DNA from 3 places in the Desulforamulus hydrothermalis Lam5 genome. Region 1 is predicted to be linked to each of the others. Evidence: riboswitches for the same ligand, from Rfam matches in the RefSeq annotation. Region 1 holds a riboswitch; each other region holds the start of a gene.
The links. A riboswitch is a leader RNA that binds a small molecule or an ion and turns the genes downstream of it on or off. The one in region 1 is predicted to bind molybdenum cofactor.
Positions count from the first base shown of each region.

Region 2: linked by a shared signal. The riboswitch ahead of DESHY_RS00735 (ABC transporter substrate-binding protein) and the one ahead of DESHY_RS04765 (ABC transporter permease) in region 1 are both predicted to bind molybdenum cofactor.
Region 3: linked by a shared signal. The riboswitch ahead of DESHY_RS11875 (molybdopterin-binding protein) and the one ahead of DESHY_RS04765 (ABC transporter permease) in region 1 are both predicted to bind molybdenum cofactor.

Region 1 covers NZ_CAOS01000007.1:28,538-35,652, forward strand. Annotated here, with positions in the region: gene rplA (50S ribosomal protein L1) at 1-678, shown strand, start outside; gene rplJ (50S ribosomal protein L10) at 865-1,401, shown strand; gene rplL (50S ribosomal protein L7/L12) at 1,454-1,831, shown strand; molybdenum cofactor riboswitch at 2,080-2,198, shown strand; gene DESHY_RS04765 (ABC transporter permease) at 2,297-3,055, shown strand; gene DESHY_RS13325 (ABC transporter ATP-binding protein) at 3,060-4,151, shown strand; gene rpoB (DNA-directed RNA polymerase subunit beta) at 4,457-7,115, shown strand, end outside.
Region 2 covers NZ_CAOS01000001.1:130,422-137,536, forward strand. Annotated here, with positions in the region: gene DESHY_RS00695 (ABC transporter permease) at 1-136, shown strand, start outside; gene DESHY_RS00700 (xanthine phosphoribosyltransferase) at 155-727, shown strand; gene DESHY_RS00705 (S-layer homology domain-containing protein) at 920-1,810, shown strand; gene DESHY_RS00710 (universal stress protein) at 1,986-2,423, opposite strand; tRNA gene DESHY_RS00715 (tRNA-Gly) at 2,681-2,755, shown strand; gene DESHY_RS00720 (YkgJ family cysteine cluster protein) at 2,842-3,492, shown strand; gene DESHY_RS00725 (hypothetical protein) at 3,523-3,828, shown strand; gene DESHY_RS00730 (hypothetical protein) at 3,836-4,027, shown strand; molybdenum cofactor riboswitch at 4,269-4,408, shown strand; gene DESHY_RS00735 (ABC transporter substrate-binding protein) at 4,576-5,460, shown strand; tRNA gene DESHY_RS13825 (tRNA-Sec) at 5,582-5,679, opposite strand; gene DESHY_RS00740 (hypothetical protein) at 5,838-6,137, opposite strand; gene DESHY_RS00745 (polyprenyl synthetase family protein) at 6,334-7,115, shown strand, end outside.
Region 3 covers NZ_CAOS01000013.1:344,870-351,984, reverse strand. Annotated here, with positions in the region: gene DESHY_RS11880 (molybdopterin-dependent aldehyde oxidoreductase) at 1-2,373, opposite strand, end outside; gene DESHY_RS11875 (molybdopterin-binding protein) at 2,446-3,465, opposite strand; molybdenum cofactor riboswitch at 3,551-3,667, opposite strand; molybdenum cofactor riboswitch at 3,735-3,852, opposite strand; gene guaA (glutamine-hydrolyzing GMP synthase) at 4,356-5,897, opposite strand; gene hpt (hypoxanthine phosphoribosyltransferase) at 5,925-6,464, opposite strand; gene DESHY_RS11860 (hypothetical protein) at 6,635-7,115, opposite strand, start outside.

The sequences.
Region 1 (7,115 bases):
GGGAAAAAGCTTCAGGAAGCCCGGAAGCAGTATGATAAAAACACTCTTTACGAGCCCCTGGAAGCTATGGAGCTGGTTAAAAAGACCGCTCCCGCCAAATTTGATGAAACTGTTGAAGTGGCCTTCCGCTTGGGGGTTGACCCCCGGCACGCCGACCAGCAACTGAGAGGTGCGGTTGTGCTGCCCCACGGAACCGGTAAAACCAAAACCGTACTGGTCTTTGCCAAAGGCGAAAAAGCCAAGGAAGCTGAAGCGGCCGGTGCAGATTTTGTCGGCGCCGAGGAGCTGGTAGAAAAGATTCAAGGCGGTTGGTTGGGATTTGATGTAGCCATTGCCACCCCGGATATGATGGGGATGGTTGGTAAACTGGGTCGTGTTCTGGGCCCCCGTGGTTTAATGCCCAACCCCAAAACAGGTACTGTAACCTTTGATGTAGGGCCTGCTGTAAAAGATGCCAAAGGCGGTAAGATTACTTACCGTACCGATAAAGTCGGTATTGTTCACGCACCCATTGGTAAGGTTTCTTTTGATGCCCAAAAGCTGGCTGAAAACTTTAAAACCCTGGCTGATACATTGCAGCGTGTTAAGCCTGCTTCCGCCAAGGGTCAGTACATGAAGAGCATCACCGTTTCCTCTACCATGGGCCCGGGGATTAAAATTAACCCCAACAAGCTCTAGGGACTTTGCCCGGTTGCGACAACTGAATAAGTCCAGTCGTAGACAGTTGGTGTCCTTGACTTAATGGCTTAAGCCGCCAGCCGAGACCGGGTGAATTACTGCAAAAGTGTGAAGCATTGCGGGGAATTTTGCCTGTCTTGGCGAATTCCCCCTTTTGTTTTATTCCAGCGGAAGGAGGTGTAGCTCTTGCCGACCACAAAAGCTCAAAAAGCAGTTATGCTGGAAGAAATTAAAGAAAAAATGTCCCAATCCCAGGTTACCATTTTAGCTGATTTTCGCGGCATTTCAGTGGCTAAAATCACCGACCTGCGGGCTCGCCTGCGCAAAGCCGGCAGTGAAATGAAGGTGGCTAAGAACACCGTGGCCCGTATTGCCGCCCGGGAAATCGGTGTTGAGGGATTAGATCCCTACCTGGAAGGGCCTACGGTATTTGCCTTTGGTATTGAAGACCCGGTGGCTCCTGCCAAAATCCTTTCGGATTTTGCTAAGGAAGTGAAACAAGGGGTTGACATCAAAGCCGGTATTTTAGAAGGCAAGGTGATTGATGCCAACGGCGTCAAAGCCCTGGCCGACCTGCCTTCCAGAGAAGTATTGCTGGCCAAAGTACTGGGTGGCATGCAGGCTCCCCTGTATGGCTTTGCCGGCGTACTGGCTGCCAACCTGCGCAATCTGGTTTATGTTCTGGATCAGGTGCGTCAGCAAAAAGAGAGTCAAGCATCTTAGTTTGTTCCGTTGCTTAAATTATTTATAAATTTTGAGGAGGTACAAGATCAGTATGTCTAAAGTAGCTGAAGTATTAGAAATTGTTAAAGGCCTTACCGTGCTGGAACTGGCCGAACTGGTAAAAGCTTTTGAAGAAGAATTTGGTGTATCTGCTGCTGCTCCGGTGGCCGTTGCCGCTGCACCTGTAGCCGGTGCTGCTGCTCCCGCTGAAGAAGAAAAAACCGAGTTTGATGTTATCCTGGCTAATGCCGGCGACAAGAAGATCAACGTTATTAAAGTTGTGCGCGAAATCACCGGTCTGGGCCTGAAAGAAGCTAAAGACCTGGTTGACGGTGCTCCTAAGCCCATCAAAGAAAAAACCACCAAGGAAGATGCTGAAGCTATCAAAGCTAAGCTCACCGAAGCCGGCGCTACTGTTGAAATTAAGTAATAAGTTTATTGTGACCGGTTTATAAAGACAGGGAGGGTATGCCTAAAGCAGTACTATGGGCATACCCTCTTTGTTTGCAAACAAGCTGCCGGATTGATCAGATAAAAAACCGGCCTGTTCTGACAGTCCCGGAGGGCCGCCCGGGTTGTCAGAAAAGTCTGCCTAAATCTTGACGTATTTTTGCATGTACTGTAAAATATACCCTAATTGGCAAATAACGTTGGGGAACGTTGTTTGCCCTGAACAAAATTATCTTGTTTCTCCGAGCCGGTTGTCCTAAGGCTTTATGCGACGGATTGCCGGCCGCTAGGGTAAGCCGGGAAACCGGTTTGCCTCCCGTGTGGAAAGGAGAGTGATGAAGATGTTACGGCCAGGTCATTGCTTTCCGCGACCTGGTTTTGTTGTTATTGCAGCGCTAATAAATCTATGCCGATATGCAAATTAAATTTGGGAGTTGACCGCATTATGGACCTTATTGTCAACGGCGTCAGGGAAGCGTTAATCAGCTTGTTCGGCGGGGACCCCGAAGTATATCAGGTTACTTTCTTAACATTAAAGATTTCCGGCCTTGCTACCCTGATAAGCCTTTTTCTGGGCATCCCGGCCGGCGTGTTTTTGGCTCTGCGAAATTTTCCCGGCCGCGGCTTTATAATCAGTCTGGTGAATACCGGTATGGGCCTGCCGCCGGTGGTGGTTGGATTATGGGTAAGCATATTGCTTTGGCGGTACGGCCCACTGGGATTTTTAGGGCTGATGTACACGCCTGCCGCTATGGTGATTGCCCAGGCGGTAATTGCTACCCCGATTGTTACGGGTTTTACCATTGCGGCAGTACAGCAGATAAAACCGCAGTTGCGCCTGCAGATACTGGCGCTGGGCGCTTCCCGGCGGCAATATATGTGGCTGTTAATGCGGGAGGCCAGGTTGCCGCTGCTGGCTGCCGTTATTGCCGGATTTGGCGGGGTAGTATCCGAAGTGGGAGCTTCCATGATGGTGGGAGGCAATGTCAAGGGGTACACGCGGGTATTGACAACGGCCACGGTGATGGAGGTTTCCAAAGGAAATTTTGCGGCAGCTATTGCCTTAAGTGTTATATTGTTATTATTGGCTTACGGTGTTACGTTATTACTGACCCTGCTGCAGCAGCAGGGCGAAACAACCGCTTCCGGCCACCGGGGAAACCGGTTGTTAAATTTCATGGGTAAACGGCAGAAAAGCAGGTGAAAAAATGCAGGGGCAGCAGGTAATTTTGCAGGTCAAAAACCTTTGTTGGGGAGTGGCAGGAAGGACTCTGATCGACATTGACAATTTTGTTTTGCATAAGGGTGAAACAATTGCCCTGATCGGCCCCAACGGCGCCGGCAAAAGCAGCCTGGTAAAATTGTTAGCCTTGCTGGAAAAACCCTGGCAGGGGGAGATTATTTTTGACGGCCGGCAGGTGACGGGCAGCCCCTTACAGGTAAGGCGTCAAATGGCCATGGTCTTTCAGGAAGCCCTGTTGCTCAGCGGTTCGGTGTTTGGCAATGTGGCACAAGGGCTGCGCTTCCGGGGACTGCCGCGAGATCAAATAGCCCGCCGGGTAAATTACTGGCTTAAAAAATTGCAAATTGCACATTTGGCAGATCGGCATATCCGTTATCTTTCGGGAGGTGAAGCACAAAGGGTAAGCATTGCCAGGGCTCTGGCGCTGGAACCGCAGGTGCTGTTTTTGGATGAACCCTTTGCCGCACTGGATTTACCTACCCGGATAACGCTTATTGAAGAAATCGGTGAAATTATTAAAGCTACCGCCACAGCCACCGTTTTTATTACCCATAACGTGGAAGAAATTCCTTTGCTGGCCGGGCGGGTGTGCGCTATGTCAGCGGGCAAAATAGTGCAGGATTGTTCCACCGAGGACATCTTCCGCTATCCTGTCAATGAGGAGGTGGCCAGGCTGGTGGGCATTGAAAATGTTTTGCAGGGGGTTGTTCTGCCGGGCGGCAGGACAGCACAGGTGGGCGAGACGGTGATAAGTTTTGTTGCCCGGCAGGATTACCGGCCCGGTACCAATATTAACCTGTGCATCCGGCCGGAAGACGTAATTTTAATTGAAGACCGCAAACCGGACGGCGGTCCTAACCTATGCCGGGGCCGGGTAACCAAGATTTATCCGTTAAGCAGCCAGCTGAAGCTTACAGTGGACTGCGGGTTTTCCATAACCTTGCAGGTTAACAAAGAACTTTTCTTTGCCGGCAGGGTGCGGTCGGGCAGTCTGGTTAACATCATGCTGCCGCCTGAAAAAATATATGGCTTGCCATTGACAGACAGAGGCATTTAAACTTTAATGCCAAAATAAAAATCCCAATTTTTTTCGTCAACAGACAAAAAACCACCTTGACAAATACTGCCACTTGTGCTAACATTACAAAATGTCATTCTGTGGATAACCTAAAATAAACTTGGTTAGGTGGCAAAAATTGTGCATAATTTTCTGCATAAATGGCCAAAATAAAGTAGATAAGGCGTTATAGTGTTTAAAAGCGAGGGATTGTTGATAAAAAAGCAAGACCTTGCTTTTCGTTGTCTGTAATTTTAGCACAAGACCGTCATTTATGTAATTATTTAAGGGGTGTGATGCGTTCGATGGCTTACCCGGAACAAGTAGGAAACAGGGTGAGGTGGAACTACGGCAAACTTCGTGAAGTGCTGGATTTGCCCAACCTGATTGAAGTTCAGCGAAATTCTTACGAATGGTTCCTGCAGGAGGGCCTGCGGGAAGTGTTTCACGACATCTCTCCCATTCAGGATTTTACAGGCAATCTGGTGCTTGAATTCCTGGACTACACTCTGGGAGAACCCAAGTACTCCGTGGAAGAGTGCAAGGAACGCGATGTAACATATGCCGCTCCCTTGCGAGTGAAAGTCCGCCTGATAAACAAAGAGACCGGGGAGGTCAAGGAACAGGAAGTCTTTATGGGGGACTTCCCGCTGATGACCAACAAAGGTACTTTTATTATCAACGGGGCTGAGCGTGTAATTGTCAGCCAATTGGTCCGTTCCCCCGGCGTTTACTTTGCTGACCATATCGATTCCAGCGGCAAAAGGTTGTTCACATCCACCGTGATTCCTAACCGTGGAGCCTGGTTGGAGTTTGAAACCGATGTCAATGATCACATATTCGTTCGCATTGACCGCACCCGTAAAATCCCGGCCACAGTATTAATCCGGGCCCTTGGTTACAGTTCGAATGCTATGATTCTCGAACTGTTTGAGAATGACAAATTTGTTCAAGAAACCTTAACCAGGGACAACACAGATTCAGAAGAAGAAGCATTGGTAGAAATCTACAAGCGGCTGCGGCCGGGTGAACCGCCAACGGTGGAAAGCGCCCGCTCTTTATTATATACTTTATTCTTTGACCCCAAGCGATATGATCTGGCTCATGTGGGACGTTACAAGCTGCAGAAGAAATTAAAGCACGGCGTGCTTTACCGTTATCCTAAAGGCGAAGACGGGCCCAAAGAATGGGATCGCTATTTAAACAAAGAAGTTCCGGTGGAACGTGAGTTTATCCGGGAGTTAACCAAAGAGGATATTGTAGCTACCTTCCGCTACCTGCTTGGCCTGATGAAAGGCGAAGGCAGCGTTGACGATATTGACCACCTGGGCAACCGAAGACTGCGCTCGGTGGGCGAGCTGCTGCAGAACCAGTTCCGCATCGGTTTATCCAGGATGGAACGGGTGGTCCGGGAAAGAATGACCATCCAGGATGTTGACGTTATCACACCCCAGGTGTTGATTAATATCCGGCCGGTAGTGGCGGCCATTAAAGAGTTTTTTGGTTCCAGCCAGCTGTCCCAGTTTATGGATCAAACCAACCCGCTGGCGGAATTAACTCATAAAAGGCGTCTGTCAGCCCTGGGGCCCGGCGGTCTTTCCAGGGAACGGGCGGGCTTTGAAGTGCGTGACGTACACCACTCCCACTACGGCCGCATGTGCCCCATTGAAACGCCGGAAGGTCCCAACATCGGCTTAATTGGCTCATTGTCCACCTATGCACGCATTAACAGCTTTGGCTTTATTGAAACGCCTTATCGTAAGGTTGACAAAGCCAACAAGCGGGTTACCGATGAGATTGTTTACCTTACGGCCGACGAAGAAGAAGGCCATATTATTGCTCAGGCCAACGCGCCACTGGATGAAAACGGCTATTTTGTGGAAGAACGGGTTAACGCACGCCGGGGCCATGATACACTGCTGGTGCCCACCGACCGGGTTGATTACATGGACGTATCGCCTAAGCAGGTGTTCTCGGTGGCCACCTCCTTAATTCCCTTCCTGGAGCATGACGACGCTAACCGGGCCCTGATGGGTGCCAACATGCAGCGCCAGGCAGTTCCTTTGTTGAAATGCCAGGCGCCGGTGGTAGGTACCGGTATCGAGCACCGGGCGGCAAAAGACTCCGGCGTTGTGGTGGTAGCCCAAAACAGCGGCGAAGTGGTCAGGGTAACCGCCAATGAAATTGTTATTCGTACCGATGAGGGCAAAACCGATAAATATAAATTATTGAAATTTACCCGTTCCAACCAGGGTACTTGTATTAACCAGAAACCCATTGTGGCAAAAGGCGACCGGGTGGAGGCGGGCCAAATTATTGCTGACGGACCGGCCACCGACAAAGGTGAACTGGCTCTGGGGCGCAACGTCCTGGTGGCCTTTATGACCTGGGAGGGCAACAACTACGAGGATGCCATTCTGATCAGCGAAAAAGCTGTTAAAGAAGATTTCTTCACCTCCATACACATTGAAGAATACGAATGCGATGCCCGTGACACCAAACTGGGTCCGGAAGAAATCACCAGAGATATTCCCAACGTGGGCGAAGATATTTTAAAAGACCTGGATGAAAGAGGGATTATCCGGGTAGGCGCTGAGGTCAGGCCGGGCGATATCCTGGTCGGCAAAGTCACTCCCAAGGGGGAAACCGAGCTGACAGCGGAAGAACGCTTGCTGCGGGCGATCTTTGGCGAGAAAGCCAGGGAGGTAAGAGATACCTCCCTGCGGGTACCCCACGGGGAGGCCGGCAAAATCGTGGATGTCAAGGTATTTACCCGGGAAAACGGGGACGAGTTGCCGCCGGGAGTCAACCAGCTGGTTCGCGTTTACATTGCCCAAAAGAGAAAAATCTCCGAGGGTGATAAAATGGCCGGCCGTCACGGTAACAAAGGGGTTGTGGCACGAATCCTGCCGGAAGAAGACATGCCCTTTATGGCCGACGGTACCCCGGTGGAAATTGTACTGA
Region 2 (7,115 bases), on a different contig from region 1:
TCCTTCATTCTTTTTAAAAATGTTGCCCTACATCTTTACCATCCTGGTTCTGGTGATGGTGACTCGTAAAGCGATGGCCAACCGGGTGGGTGCGCCGGGTGCCCTTGGTTTGCCCTACGACCGTGAAGAACGCTGATTTATCAGGGGGTTTTTTATGCAGCTTTTAAAAGAGAAAATTTTACATAACAGTCAAGTGGTTTCCGATCATATATTAAGGGTAGACTCGTTTATCAATCATATGATTGACCCCGCTGTGATGCAGGAAATCGGACAGGAGTTTGCCCGCCGTTTTTCCGGTACGCAGATTACCAAAGTGTTAACGGTTGAAGCATCGGGCATTGCGGTGGGTTTGGCAACGGCCATGACCCTGGAAGTTCCGCTGTTGTTTGCCAAGAAAAAAAGACCCTCCACTTTACAGGGGGACTGTTATCTTGCTAATATTTACTCATTTACCAAAAACGAGTCGGTAGATATTTATGTTGCCAGTCAGTTTTTAAGTTGTCACGATCGGGTGCTGATAGTTGATGATTTTTTAGCCCGGGGCGAGGCACTGAAAGGATTGATCAGACTGGTTGAACAGGCGGGTGCTCATCTGGCGGGGGTGGGTATAGTAATTGAAAAACTGTTTCAGGGTGGGGGTAAAGCCCTGCGTGAACAGGGCGTCAGGATTGAGTCTTTAATTAGAATTAAAAGTATGGAGAATAAACAGCTGCATTTAGAAGAATAAGGCCGGCCTGCCGGCAGGGCAAGCATGTTGTAAAGCTTTAACGTTTCAAACGGTCTTTTGAACTCTGCCGGACACTTGTCTTAGCACCGCTTAATGAGCGAAACAGCAACCGGGGTAATTTTGTTAATACCGGCGGCTGGCTGGAACTTTCTGTTATGGCGTTACGTCAATTAAGTAACAGGAGGGAATTCTATGCATAAGTCCGCAGGTAGTTATATAATTAGTGCTTTAATTATAGGTGCTGCTTTTTTTTGGCCGATGGGCCCGGGGCAAGCCGATGAAATCAAATTTGTGCCTAAAATTGAAACCCCTGCCGGCAAGTCGTTATGTAATGAAGCAAATAAGCCGGTATCCTATGTAAACAGGGGCGAATTTGCGGTAAAGCTGGTAAATTATTTGGGGTTAAACCTTGATAATTTTCGCTTTTTTAAAGCACCCGAAGTTTCAGACTTTTACGATGACGTGCCGGCTGGTTCACCACAGGCCAATGCCGTTATGATTTTAGCTTACAACGGTGCTTTGCCAACCACCGACAGGCTTTTCCGTCCGGCGGAAATATTATCAAGGGAAGAAATGGCGCAAGTGATAAGCTCTTTGTTGCGTCAAAAGGCTGCCGAACAGATAGAACCGCCTGCTGCCCTGCCGCCGATTAAAGATCTGGCTGCTGCCGGCAGCCGGGCAGTGGACGATATAAAATTGGTAGTAGGTTTAAATATTATGAGTTTAAACCGTGATGGCAGTTTTCTGCCCAAACAGGGTGTTACATCAGAAGAAGTGGTTGCTGCCTTAAAAGAAGTGAGGCAACTGGTCAGTGCAGGCGATGACGACGTGACAGCCAAAATTATTAGCGGGGCGGAAGGCGACAGAGTATTAGAAATTTCCTGGGGCGAAAAGCCTTCCAGCGGCTATGAAATCTACATTGTGGATATTAAGTTGGAAGGCAATGTATTAACGGTTAATTATCAAACTAAAGAACCTTTGCCGGGTTCTTATAACTCGACAGTAATTACTGAGCCGAAAGACAGCAAACCTATTCCGGTTAACTATCCGGCAGTGTTAAATATTAAATTAAACAAATTGTAATTCTTATCAACTCAAAGGGAGGTTGCAATACTGCATTTTCGCAGTTGCAATTATCCCTTTTTGTTATTCTTAACATAATAAAATTCCCTGATCTTACGTTGCTTTAAAATGACTGCTGCACCATGAACTAAGCTGTTCGTAGTGCAGCAGCCTTATTTGTTGTATGGAGTTTTCGTCAGCGGATAATTAAGACCGGGCAGGAGGCGTGTCGAGAGACACGATTGCTGACACTTCCCATTAAATAGCCCTTTATTTCTCCTAAACCACGGCTTCCCAGGATGATTAAATCGTAATTTTCGGCCCGGGCTTTTTCTAAGATTTCGTCTGCCGGTTGCCCCATGACAATAAATGTATCAACAGCTATGTTATTACCACTAAACATAGAAATATATTGATCAAGTAATTCCTGGCCGTTTTTCATTAATTCTTCAACAATGGCTTGCTGCGCCTGGCCTAAACGATCCACGGCCGTATTTACATAGGGAGGTAAACTGGGCACCACATGCATTAAAGTTATCTTGGCAGCCAGTTTTGCCGCTAACTCAACAGCATGGGACAGGGCCTTTCTGGCACGTTCAGAGCCGTCTAAGGGTACCAAAATTTTTTTATACATAGCATATCCTCCTTGTTTTTAGGTGTAGTTCTCTTAAATATTAAAAATTCCTGCTATTTTGGGGAGGATATGCGCTGACTGATCTTCATCACCCCCTTCATGTTTGCCTGATATACTTTATGAATGAATGGGCCCGTTTAGAATAATGTTTAAGAAGGGAATACTTGTATGCAGGACTAAAACCAGGTAAAAGTTCGTATTTTAAAATATTTGCTTTTGACAAACTTTAAGATTTATGCTATATTAACATTGTTGATGCGGAAGTGGCTCAGTGGTAGAGCATCGCCTTGCCAAGGCGAGGGTCGCGGGTTCGAATCCCGTCTTCCGCTCCAGCTGTATCCAGCAGGGGGAAACCCTGCTTTTTGTGTTTCTTGTAAAACAATCTTGCAAACTTTTCTGAGGGAAGTAAGGGAAAGACGTGAAAATACGCGTATATAAAAAGACGGGTAACCTGTATGATATTGAAGTTTTACATCCAAGGGCCACTGTGCAGGACTATCTGGATGCGGTTAACGAATTTATAGAAAAAAATACTGATCCTCCTTGCCGGGGTTGCGATGAATGCTGTTGGGAACGTATACCCCTGACCAGTATTGATGTTTATAATTATTTGCAACAAGCTAACCTGTTACAACTGGATAAACGCCGGCCGCTGCTGGATTTTCTGGAAAAGTATTGCTATGTATATGTGGAAGGCGGTGCGGTTGATATCAGCCTGGGCTTCACCCTGGAAGGGGCTTGTATTTTTCTCAATCAACAAGAGCGAATTTGTTCCGCTTATGCATGCCGTTCCCTGGTTTGCCAGAGCTTTATTTGCCTGGAGAGTACCTTAAGGGCACAGGAGTTGCGCTCAGAATTGGTAAATGCAGGCATGGATGAACTGGTGCGCCAGTGGCTGTGGCAAAGCCGCCAAGCAGGGCGTAAGCCGGTTGCGCATGAAGCACACAACCCTAACCCCAACCTGGCCGATTATCCAGCCAATGGCTTTACCGATAAAACCAGTTACCGCCAGGTTCTTTTAGCGGATATTTGCAGCCGGAAGCTGTGGAGCAAATTATATAAGCCCTAAAATAAGAAAAATTTTAATTTGGTGATCGGCATGGTTACACAAATTAAAGAAATTCGCAAGCGTAACCAATTAAAAAAATTAAACGCCTTGGTAAAGGAAATTTTGGAAGTCAGACAGTTTTTAAAATACTTTGATAACCTTAACCTGCCGGATTACCAAGCGATGATTGATCAATTACCACAGGGCATTGAGCCGGGCTTGCTAATTCGTTTACAGCAGCGGCAGTCCTTGGCATATTATGGCTATTTTGAGCTTAAAGCACGGGAAGCAGCTTTAAAAAAAGCTATCCAAAAAGCTTCTGACGATTTGGATAACTTGTTAAAATTTGGGGAATAATAAATTTATGGTAACTGATATTCGAACTTACCGGCATAAGCAAAAATTAGCCCATATCAATGAGCTGATCAAACAATTAATGCTTGTCAGGTCAGACATCCAAAGGTTGAAGATTGAAGAAGAGCGGTTGAAAAATGCCATTAGAGATTTGACCAAAGAATTAGCTTGGTCAGACCGGCCCAACATTTTACGCGAATAGGGTCATTTGCCGGATTAACATGTGTCATGGAAAAAACTGGGGATAAAACAGTGGATAATGTGGATAATTATGGAAGATGATTACAGCAATCCGCAATACTTGCAAATTTGGCGAACCGGCAGGGGTTTCTGCGTAAAACAGCCGGGAAGTCAGCTATATAATTAGCGGTCAAAAACCGGCTTAGTTTTTAAATTTTTCTGTCAGATAAAAAGGATTACCGATAATTTTGCAGAATTAAGCATTAAAATTAAAACTCCGAGTCCAATAACCTGTAGACACTGTTATAAATTCTTGTAACATTGTTATGGTTTTTGGACCGACAGGGTATGTTGGGAAACCGGCATGCCTCCCGTTGCGGAAAGGAGATGATAGACGACAGGTAATGCCGAGCTTTGTTTCCTTTTCCGGGGATAAAGCCCGGTTTTTTAATTGCCTTACCAAAGCCTGCAATACTGCTGTTGTTTCATGCCCATGGTCTGCGTTTTGTCTTAACAGGTTGATTAAGTAATTTAGTTCAAATTGCTCTGTTTTAAAGGAGAGATTGCATGATGCGTAAAATAAGTACTATTGCTGTAATTTTTGCACTGCTTGCTGCATTTATGGTTGGATGTCAGGGTAAAAGCGAGCCCAAGGAGAACAGTAATGAGGCAGCCAAGCCGGAAACGCCGGATGTAATTTTAGCAACTACCACCAGCACCCAGGACAGCGGACTCCTTGATATTCTCATCCCGGATTTTGAAAAACAAACCGGCTACCGGGTTAAGGCTGTTGCGGTAGGAACCGGACAAGCCTTGAAAATGGGGGAAAAGGGAGAAGCCGACGTGCTGTTAACCCATGCTCCCAAGTCTGAAAAACCTTTGGTAGATGCCGGAGCGGTTATTAATTACCGGTTAGTGATGCACAATGATTTTATTATTGTCGGGCCGGAGAATGACCCGGCCGGTGTAAAACAAGCCAGGAGCAGTAAGGAAGCTTTTCAAAAAATAGCAGCAAAGGGTGCGATTTTCGTTTCAAGAGGGGATGATTCAGGCACACATAAAAAAGAGCTCGCTCTCTGGGAGGCGGCCAAAATTGATCCGCAAGGACAGAAATGGTATCAGGAATCCGGCAGCGGCATGGGTCAAACATTGAACATCGCCAATGAAAAATTAGGTTATACCTTAACCGACAGGGCCACTTATCTTGCCCAGAAGAAAAATCTTAAACTTGTTATTGTTTCCCAGGGTGACAAAGATTTGCTTAATATTTACCATGTCATGCAAGTAAACCCCAATAAATTTTCCAAAGTTAACGCTGCCGGGGCTAAAGCGTTTGTGGAGTATATGATAAATCCTGATACTCAAAAAATAATCGGGGAGTTTGGTCGGGAGAAATACGGCGAATCTCTCTTTTCTCCGGACGCAGGAAAAGAAGCAAGTGAACCGGGTAAATAAGTATAACGTGAGCCGGCCCGATTTCTCCTTGCAAATGCAGGGGGTTACCAAGTGGCCGGCCGGGAATCAGCAAACCACCAAATTTTGAAGGCTTCCGATTGCTCGGAAGCCTTCAAATTACTGGCGGGAGTGTGTGGGAATCGAACCCACCATGGACAGGAGCGCTGCCCAACGACTGGTTTTGAAGACCAGGAGCACCACCAGGCACCATCCACTCCCAAGGTATATCTAAAAGTTATTAATTTCCGTCTTATTATAACATAGTAAAGGTTCGCAGACAATAAATTGTCGCCGGCAAATATGTTACTTGCGGTTTTGTTTGCCCGCCTCGGCTATGCCGGTCAACCTGCTTGTTTTTTATGTTAGCCGTTAGCTTGCTATTCCCGCTTAAAGGGAATGATTTTTCCTTTTTCAGATGTTTGATCCGGTTTTGGATGATCAGCCTGCGTCTCAGCGGAGCAACCTCCACAGCCGGGGCACCCACCGTTAAGATTGACCAGGCCGAATTGAAAAGCTGTTTTGAGAACTTCGTGTCCCAGCTTATCCAGTTTCGGATTATAATAAGGAAGAGTTTGGCTGTCATCGATATGCTGCAAAACTTGCAGAAGAAAACTGCGCATGGTTTCAGTATCAAGCAGATCCACGAGATCCCGGCGGGGAATAAATCTTTTTGTCATCGTGATCTCTCCTAAAAAATATTTATATTGGTAATTTCACCGCCCAGAGGGATTTTCCTGCAGGATCAAGATTTGCCGGTATAACAAAAATATGCCGGCTGAAGGTTAAGCTAAAAATAGAGGAATTTTTTAACTATTGGCGAATAAGTACCTGTTATGGTGGAAAGATACTCTCAAGTAGGTGACGGTTTGCAATATGCTGGATTTTTTCAGACAGGTTAGGGAAGACCTGGAATTAGTTGAACAGGAAATTAAAGCGGTTGTTCAATCCCGTGATCCACTGCTAACTCAAACATCCATGCACTTATTGAATGCCGGAGGAAAACGTTTACGTCCGGCTTTTGCGCTTTTGGCAGGTAAGTTATACAACTACAGCTTGGAAAAACTTTTGCCCCTGGCCGTGGCTTTAGAACTGATTCATATGGCATCATTGGTACATGACGATGTGGTGGATAATTCGCAGACCAGAAGGGGTACTCCCACAGTAAAAGCCAATTGGGGCAATGCCATATCCATGCACACAGGAGATTATCTGTTTGCCAAATCTCTGGTGCTTATTTCACAATATGAGAACCCGGTAATTGCCAAGGTGTTGGCAGAAACCAGTGTAAAAATGTGTGAAGGAGAAATTCACCAAATTTCTACCGCCTTCAAGGCGGATCAAAGTTGGCGCGACTATTTTTACCGCATAGAACGTAAAACGGCTTTGTTAATTGCGGCCAGTTGCCAGCTGGGAGCTGTGGCCGCCGGAGCACCGGTCCAGGACCGGCAGCGTTTAAGAAGGTTTGGCCACCAGTTAGGCATGGCTTTTCAGATTACTGATGATGTTTTGGATATGGTAGCTGACCAGTCTTTGCTGGGGAAACCCCTGGGGGGCGACCTGCGCCAGGGCATATTAACCATGCCGGTGCTTTATTCGCTGGAGAAAAGCCCGCAGCGCCGGCGCCTGCGGGAGCTGGTGGAGATACCAAACAAAAC
Region 3 (7,115 bases), on a different contig from region 1:
ACCCACAACCTGAGTTTTGCCGGTCTTGGTGTCCACCTCCACTTCAGCCAGGAAGACGCCGTACATGTAAGTGGCAAAGGGTTTGCCCTGACCTTTTTCATCGCAGGCAGTGCAGTTATCGGCAGCTGTGCTCCACTGACCTATATATTTTAACGGGATACCGTTGGCCACTGCCTCGTCATAGGTCATGTAAGTGCCGTCGGCCTTCTTCAGTGCGTTCAACAGTTGTTCGCAACCGTTGATAGCGGCATTCCCGATAACCAGCTGGGAGCGGCTGCCGCCAGCGGGGCCACCGGCCGGGGCTAAATTCATGTCGTTCATAACCAGTTTAATTTGCTCAGGCTTAATGCCCATCGGACGTAAAGCTTCGTGGGAGGTGGCCAGCAGACCCATGTCTGCACCCTGGCCGTGGTCTTGCCAGTTGGTACTTATCTGAACTCTGCCGTCTGCCAGCAGTTCTACCCACACTTCAGCGCCGTCTACGCCGTCCAGGCCGCAGCCGTAGACACCGACAGATACGCCGACGCCGCGCTTCTTCTCCGGCGTAGATAGCTTTTTAGCCTTCTCCAGAGCAGCCTGATACTTGGGACGGATAGCGTCGATCAACTCGGTTATAGAGTATACTTCAGGCTCATGACCGGAGGGGTTGGTATCACCGGGGCGGTAAGCGTTAATATAGCGCAGTTCCAGCGGATCCATGCCCAATTTCTCAGCCAGGACGTCCATTAGAGTCTCGGAGGCAAAGAAGCTCTGGGGTGAACCGTAAGCCCGGAAGGCGGAACCCCAGCAGTGGTTGGTGCAAACCGTGTAGCCTACGCCGCGGATGTTCGGAATGCCATAGCCGGCGCCAATGAACTGGGCACCACGCAGAGTCAGGAGGTCGCCAAACTCGGAGTAAGGACCATGGTCCACTGCCCAGTTGCTTTCCATGGCAATGATCTTGCCGTCCTTAGTAGCGCCGTACTTCAGGTCGATAAAGAAAGGTGACCGCTTGCCGGTGTAAGTAATCTGCTGGTAGTAGTTGAAGTTCAGGAAGCAAGGCTTGCCGGTAGCCATGGCAGCAGCACCCACCAGTGCCTCAATGGTGGGGCTGAACTTGTAGCCGAAGGTACCGCCCACACCGGGGAACTGGGACAGGAACAGGTTTTTGCCCGGCTCGAGGCCTAGGCCTTCGCCAATCATGAGGGCGTGCAGGTCCAGGCCGATACTCTTCGACAGAATTTGCAGGTTGCCGTTTTCGTCATAGTAAGCGGCGGCAACATCCGGCTCGACGGGCAGGTGGGGCTGGCGGCCGACGTATAAGTCTTCCATAGACACCACAACATCTGCTTTTTCCATCAGCGGCGCAGTGTCTTCACCCTTTTCGATAAGCTGCTTATAATAAACATTGGGGGTACCGGGGTGAATCTCAATGGCATCGGGTTCCATGGCAGCAGGAGCACTCATGTAAGGCGGCAGAATTTCCAGTTCTACTTTAACTTTTTCTACAGCAGCCTGGGCGTTTGCTTCCGTGTCGGCGCAGACAATGGCAATGGCGTCGCCGAACTGGAAGACCTTTTCATCACACAGGATCGGACGGTCATAGCTGTCCCCCTTGTTGTTTGGGAAGTTCAAGCCGTTAATGCGGTTTTTACCCTTAATATCCTTATGCGTAACAACCTTGTAAACACCGGGCATTTTTTCAGCTTCGGAGGTATCGATGGAGAGAATCCTGGCATGAGAAACCTGGGCCTGGACCAGTTTGAGCTGCAGGGTGCCGGGCGGCATCCGGAGACCGAAGTCGGAGCCGTATTCAATGGTGCCTGTGACCTTGCCCACAGCAGATGGACGTGGATAATCGGTACCCAAGATCTTGCCGTCAGCCGGCATCCGGAAGCTCAGGTCTTCTACAGTGATTTCACCGCGCATCAGCTTGGCAGCCGCCATCACAGCGTCCACGATGGGCTTGTAACCGGTGCAGCGGCAGACATTTCTGTGCTTCTGAAACCAGTCGCGTACTTCTTCCCGGGTCGGGTTCGGGTTTTGGTCCAAGAGACCCTTGGCGGATACAATAAAGCCAGGGGAACAGAAGCCGCACTGGGCAGCGCCGTATTTAACCCAGGCCAGTTGCAGGGCGTGCAGGTTGGTGGGGGTGCCGATACCCTCAATGGTGGTAATAATGGATTCGTCGGGAATGCGTTTCATCTTGTAGGCGCAGGACATGATTACCTTGCCGTTCAAGATCACCGAGCAGGCCCCGCACTGGGCTTTGCCGCAGCCAACCTTGGTTCCGGTCAGGTGCAGTTGTCCACGCAGGACATCTGCCAGCATAGCTTCCGGATCGGCAACTACAACAGTAGTAACACCGTTGATGTTAAGCTTCTTTTTAATCAATTTTTTACACTCCTTCTCTATTTATTAAATCTTTAAGGCCTGTCAAACAGCACCTTAAATTTCAATTCCAAGTTATTTGCCAAAACCACAGTCCGGATATCTGCATTCCTTACAGTTAACACAGAGACCACCGTGACCCAGAGCAACAATATCTCTGCGGGTTATTTCTTCCCCTGCCAAAATGCGAGGGACCACCAGGTCAAAAATACTGCTGCGGCTGTACATTACACAACCTGGCAACCCCAGAACCGGTACTTTTCCCATGTAGGCCACCATAAACATAGCCCCGGGCAAAGTGGGTGCACCGTAGGTAACAATGCGTCCACCGGCAGCTCTGATTCCGGCGGGAGTCAAATCGTCGGGGTCTACAGACATGCCTCCGGTAGCTGTTATCATCTCAGCCCCCTCTCGCAATAACTGGTTGATTGCATTTACAATCATTTCTGTGCTGTCAGACACAAATATCTGTCTGAAGACATAACTCCCCCACGACGCTATTTTTTTGGTTACTACCGGTCCAAATTCATCCTGAATTCGACCATGATACACTTCACTGCCGGTGGTGACAACACCAACTTTTAAAGATCTAAAGGGTTTGACCTCAATCAACGGGTAGTTAATTCGACATATATTTTCAATATTGCGAATTTTGTCGTCCTTAATAACCAGAGGAATGATTCTGGTACCCGCTAATACTTTATCCTTTTCAACTATTTGGTTGGTATGTAGAGTTGCAAACATTACATCTTCCAGTTCGTTAATACTGTATAAAGCATCTGAATTTACCTTAAGCAGCCCCTTTTCTTTGGCCACCAGGTTTACCTTGCCCTCTTTAGGTTCAGTAAGGGTTATGCCGTGACCGGCAGCTGCCCTGGCAATTCTCAGGGCTGCGTCATCTTCATGCAATAGGTCTTTATTTATTTCCCATACGTACAAGTTTTGCTTGCCCAGATCCAACAGTCTTGGAATATCTTCAAACTTTACAATGTGCCCTTTCTTGAATGCCCTGCCCTTAAATTTACCCGGTATAATCTGGGTAATATCGTGGCAGAGAACCATTCCCACCGCCTCCTGGACCGGTACCATCTTCATAACCATATCCCCCTTGTATTTATGATAGAAAAATAAAAACCAGGATGCTGTGGAAGGATAAACAGCACCCTGGCATTCTACCCCCAAGGTTTACTACTATACTCCTTTCCACACGGGAGGCTTAATGGTTTCCCATTAAACCCTATCGGCTTGGCCGTCATAGCACTGCCTTAGACTACCAAGCTCGGAGCTCACAATTCAGATTTATCTTGTTAAAAAATAAAAACCAGAGTCTCCGCAAAGAAGCAGGCAGACCCTGGCCTTGTTAGCCAAGTATTTACCGTACTCCTTTCCTCACGGGAGGCCCACCGGTTTCCCGGTGAACCCTAACGGCCGGGAGATCATGGCTTATGCTTTAGATCTAACGGCTCGGAGACAAGTTCGTTGAAATTTATAGCAAAATCCATACCATATATTATCCGTTATAATCCGTTCTATAATAAATCAATTTTGCATTGCCTTTTATTTTCGGTGTTCTATAATGGTAAAAATGTTCCAAAAAAAGACAAATCTGCTTCTTAATTAATTAATTATCCGACTGTGGGTTATATTCTACGCAAAATTTAATATTTCCTTTGTAAACAAAGATCAGATGTTGTCGAATAAATACCTTCTTTTTTATTGCTAGCTAACCTCAACTTAATAAGCCCGTCAAAAGGTTCCCGCTTAAATTGGAAATCAGGCGTAGAGAAAGACTAATCCGTATTTTCCAAAAAGTGCATCAGCCATTCGTTGGTTCTTTGCTATTATTGAACACCGCTTAATGACCACTTCCGGTTATGCCAGGCAACTGTCATGCTCTATGAATTGGAGGTAGGGCTTCAAATGGACAGTATAAAATTAATCCCTGCAAGCCCTATAATATAGAATCTTGCAGGGTTTTTCTTTTACTATTCCCACTCAATAGTACCCGGCGGTTTGGAAGTAATGTCGTACACCACCCGGTTAACCTCTGCCACCTCGTTGACCAGGCGGGTAGAAATGTTGGCCAGCACCTCATGGGGGATGCGGGCCCAGTCGGCGGTCATGCCGTCATGGCTGTAAACCGCCCGCACCACCACAGCATAAGCGTAAGTACGCCCGTCACCCATGACACCGACGCTGCGCATGTCCGGCAACACCGCAAAGTATTGCCAGATTTCCCTGGCCAAGCCGGCCTTTTTAATTTCATCGGTCACCACAAAATCTGCCTCGCGCAATATGGCCAGTTTTTCCCTGGTGATTTCACCCAGTATCCTGACCGCTAAACCGGGGCCGGGGAAAGGCTGGCGCCAGACAATTTCTTCCGGCAGGCCCAGTTCTTCGCCTAACCGGCGCACTTCATCCTTAAACAGCCAGCGCAGGGGTTCAATCAGTTCAAACTGCATATCTTCCGGCAGGCCCCCCACATTATGGTGGGATTTAATGACGGCCGCTGTGGCGGTGCCGCTTTCCACCACATCCGGGTACAGGGTGCCCTGTACCAGAAAATCAATATCGCCCAGTTTCCTGGCTTCTTCCTCAAACACCCGGATAAACTCGGCACCAATGATTTTACGCTTTTGTTCGGGATCGGTAATACCCTTTAGTTTCTCTAAGAAACGTTCCGAAGCGTCCACATGCACCAGTTTGATGTTAAACCGGTTGCGGAAGGTTTCTACCACCTGCTGTGCTTCGTTCTTTCTTAATAAACCGTGATCTACAAACACACAGGTGAGCCGGTCACCTACCGCCCGGTGCACCAGCACCGCCGCCACGGAAGAATCCACGCCGCCGCTCAAGGCACACAAAACCTGGCGGTTGCCCACCTTTTGCTTAACCTCCCGAACCGCCTCCTCCAGGAATGAACCCATGTTCCAGGCGCCGCTGCAGCCGCAAATGTCAAACAAAAAGCTCTTGAGAATTTCCGTACCCTTGGGGGTGTGAACCACCTCGGGGTGAAACTGAACCGCATACAGCTTCTTGTCCGGGTTGGCCATGGCTGCCACCGGTGCCTTGTCAGTCCTGGCAATTACCTGAAAGCCCGGCGGCGCTTCTTCTACCCGGTCGCCGTGGCTCATCCAGCATTCTTCATCGGCGGTAAGGTTTTTCAAAATATTATCGCACTGCATTACCTGCATTCTGGTGCGTCCGTACTCATGCTGCTCGGCAGCCACCACTTTCCCCTTCAGTTGCTGGGTCATTAACTGCATGCCGTAGCAAATACCCAGCACCGGGATGCCCAGCTCATAAACAGCCGGATCCACCTTGGGGGCGTCGGGCAAATAGACACTGGCAGGGCCGCCGGAGAAAACAATGCCCCGGGGATTTAGGGCTTTTATTTTATCAAGGGACACGTTGTAAGGTTCAATCTCACAATAAACACGGCAGTCCCGGATGCGGCGGGCAATCAGCTGGGTGTACTGGCCGCCGAAATCCAGCACCAGGATAAGCTCCTGCTCGGCAAAGGACATTTACAACTCCTCCGTTCAGTAAAAACTTTAACCTTTATAAATTTCCGGTTTCAGCACCGCAATATAAGGCAGGTTGCGGTACCGCTCATTAAAATCCAGACCGTAGCCCACCACAAACTCATCAGGTATGCGGAAACCGTTGTAATCTATGGGAATGTCAACTTTACGGCGATCCGGCTTGTCCAGCAGGGTGCAAACCTTCAGGCTGGCCGGCCCGCGGGACTTCATATTCTCCAGCAGGTACTGCAGGGTAAGCCCGGTATCAACAATATCCTCCACAATAATAACGTGTTTGCCTTCCACACTCTTGTCCAGGTCCTTTAAAATACGAACCACGCCGGAAGAAACTGTGCCCGCCCCGTAGCTGGACACCGCCATAAAATCAAAAAAAGTGGGTATTTCAATGTTGCGCACCAGGTCCGCCAGAAAAATCATGGCTCCCTTTAAAATGCCCACCATCAGGATGCTCTCGCCCTGGTAGTCTGCGGTAATTTGCTGACCTAACTGTTTGACCCGTTCCTGGATTTGCTGTTCGTTTAACAGTATTTTTTCCACATGGGGATGCATTGTTTTCACTCCTTGCCAGTCTTTGCCTACCAAATGAGCATAACAAAAAAACCTTTTTTTCGTCAATAGTTGAGTTTGAAGTTCTCTGGTATAGATTTTCCCGTCTGACCGTAAAAAATGCCGTTTCAGCAAGAAACGGCAAAAACTGTTGACAAGTCTGCGGCAAACGGCTAGTTGGGCCGGATTTCCTCCGGCACCTCTACCTGCAGCTGCCGGTTATAATCCCAGAGCTTAATGCTCATTTCCAGACCGCGGCTGCCGGTATCTGCCCGGTTGGCCCGGATAAGAGCCTGGCGGATGACCAGGTCTTGTTTATCCACCCACACTTGATAGGTATAGTCGTTAAACTGATCTTCTAAAAAAATATTTTCCAAATTTGGCTTCAACTCAAAAACCAGGCACTTGTAGCCGGCCGCCTTTTCTTCCCCCTGCAGTACCAGCTGCGGTATATCCTTAAAATTAAAATACGCCAGGGGGTTTAACTCGGCAAAAAACAGTTCCGTTTGGGACATTTTAATATCCTTTAACATCAGCCATTTACCGGAAAAAGGGTCTTTCATGTAGGTATTGTCCTGTACCTGCGTAAATTCCACCGGTGTTTGCAAAACAGTCCCTTTAATATGCACCTTATCCGGCAGCACCCGTTCCCCT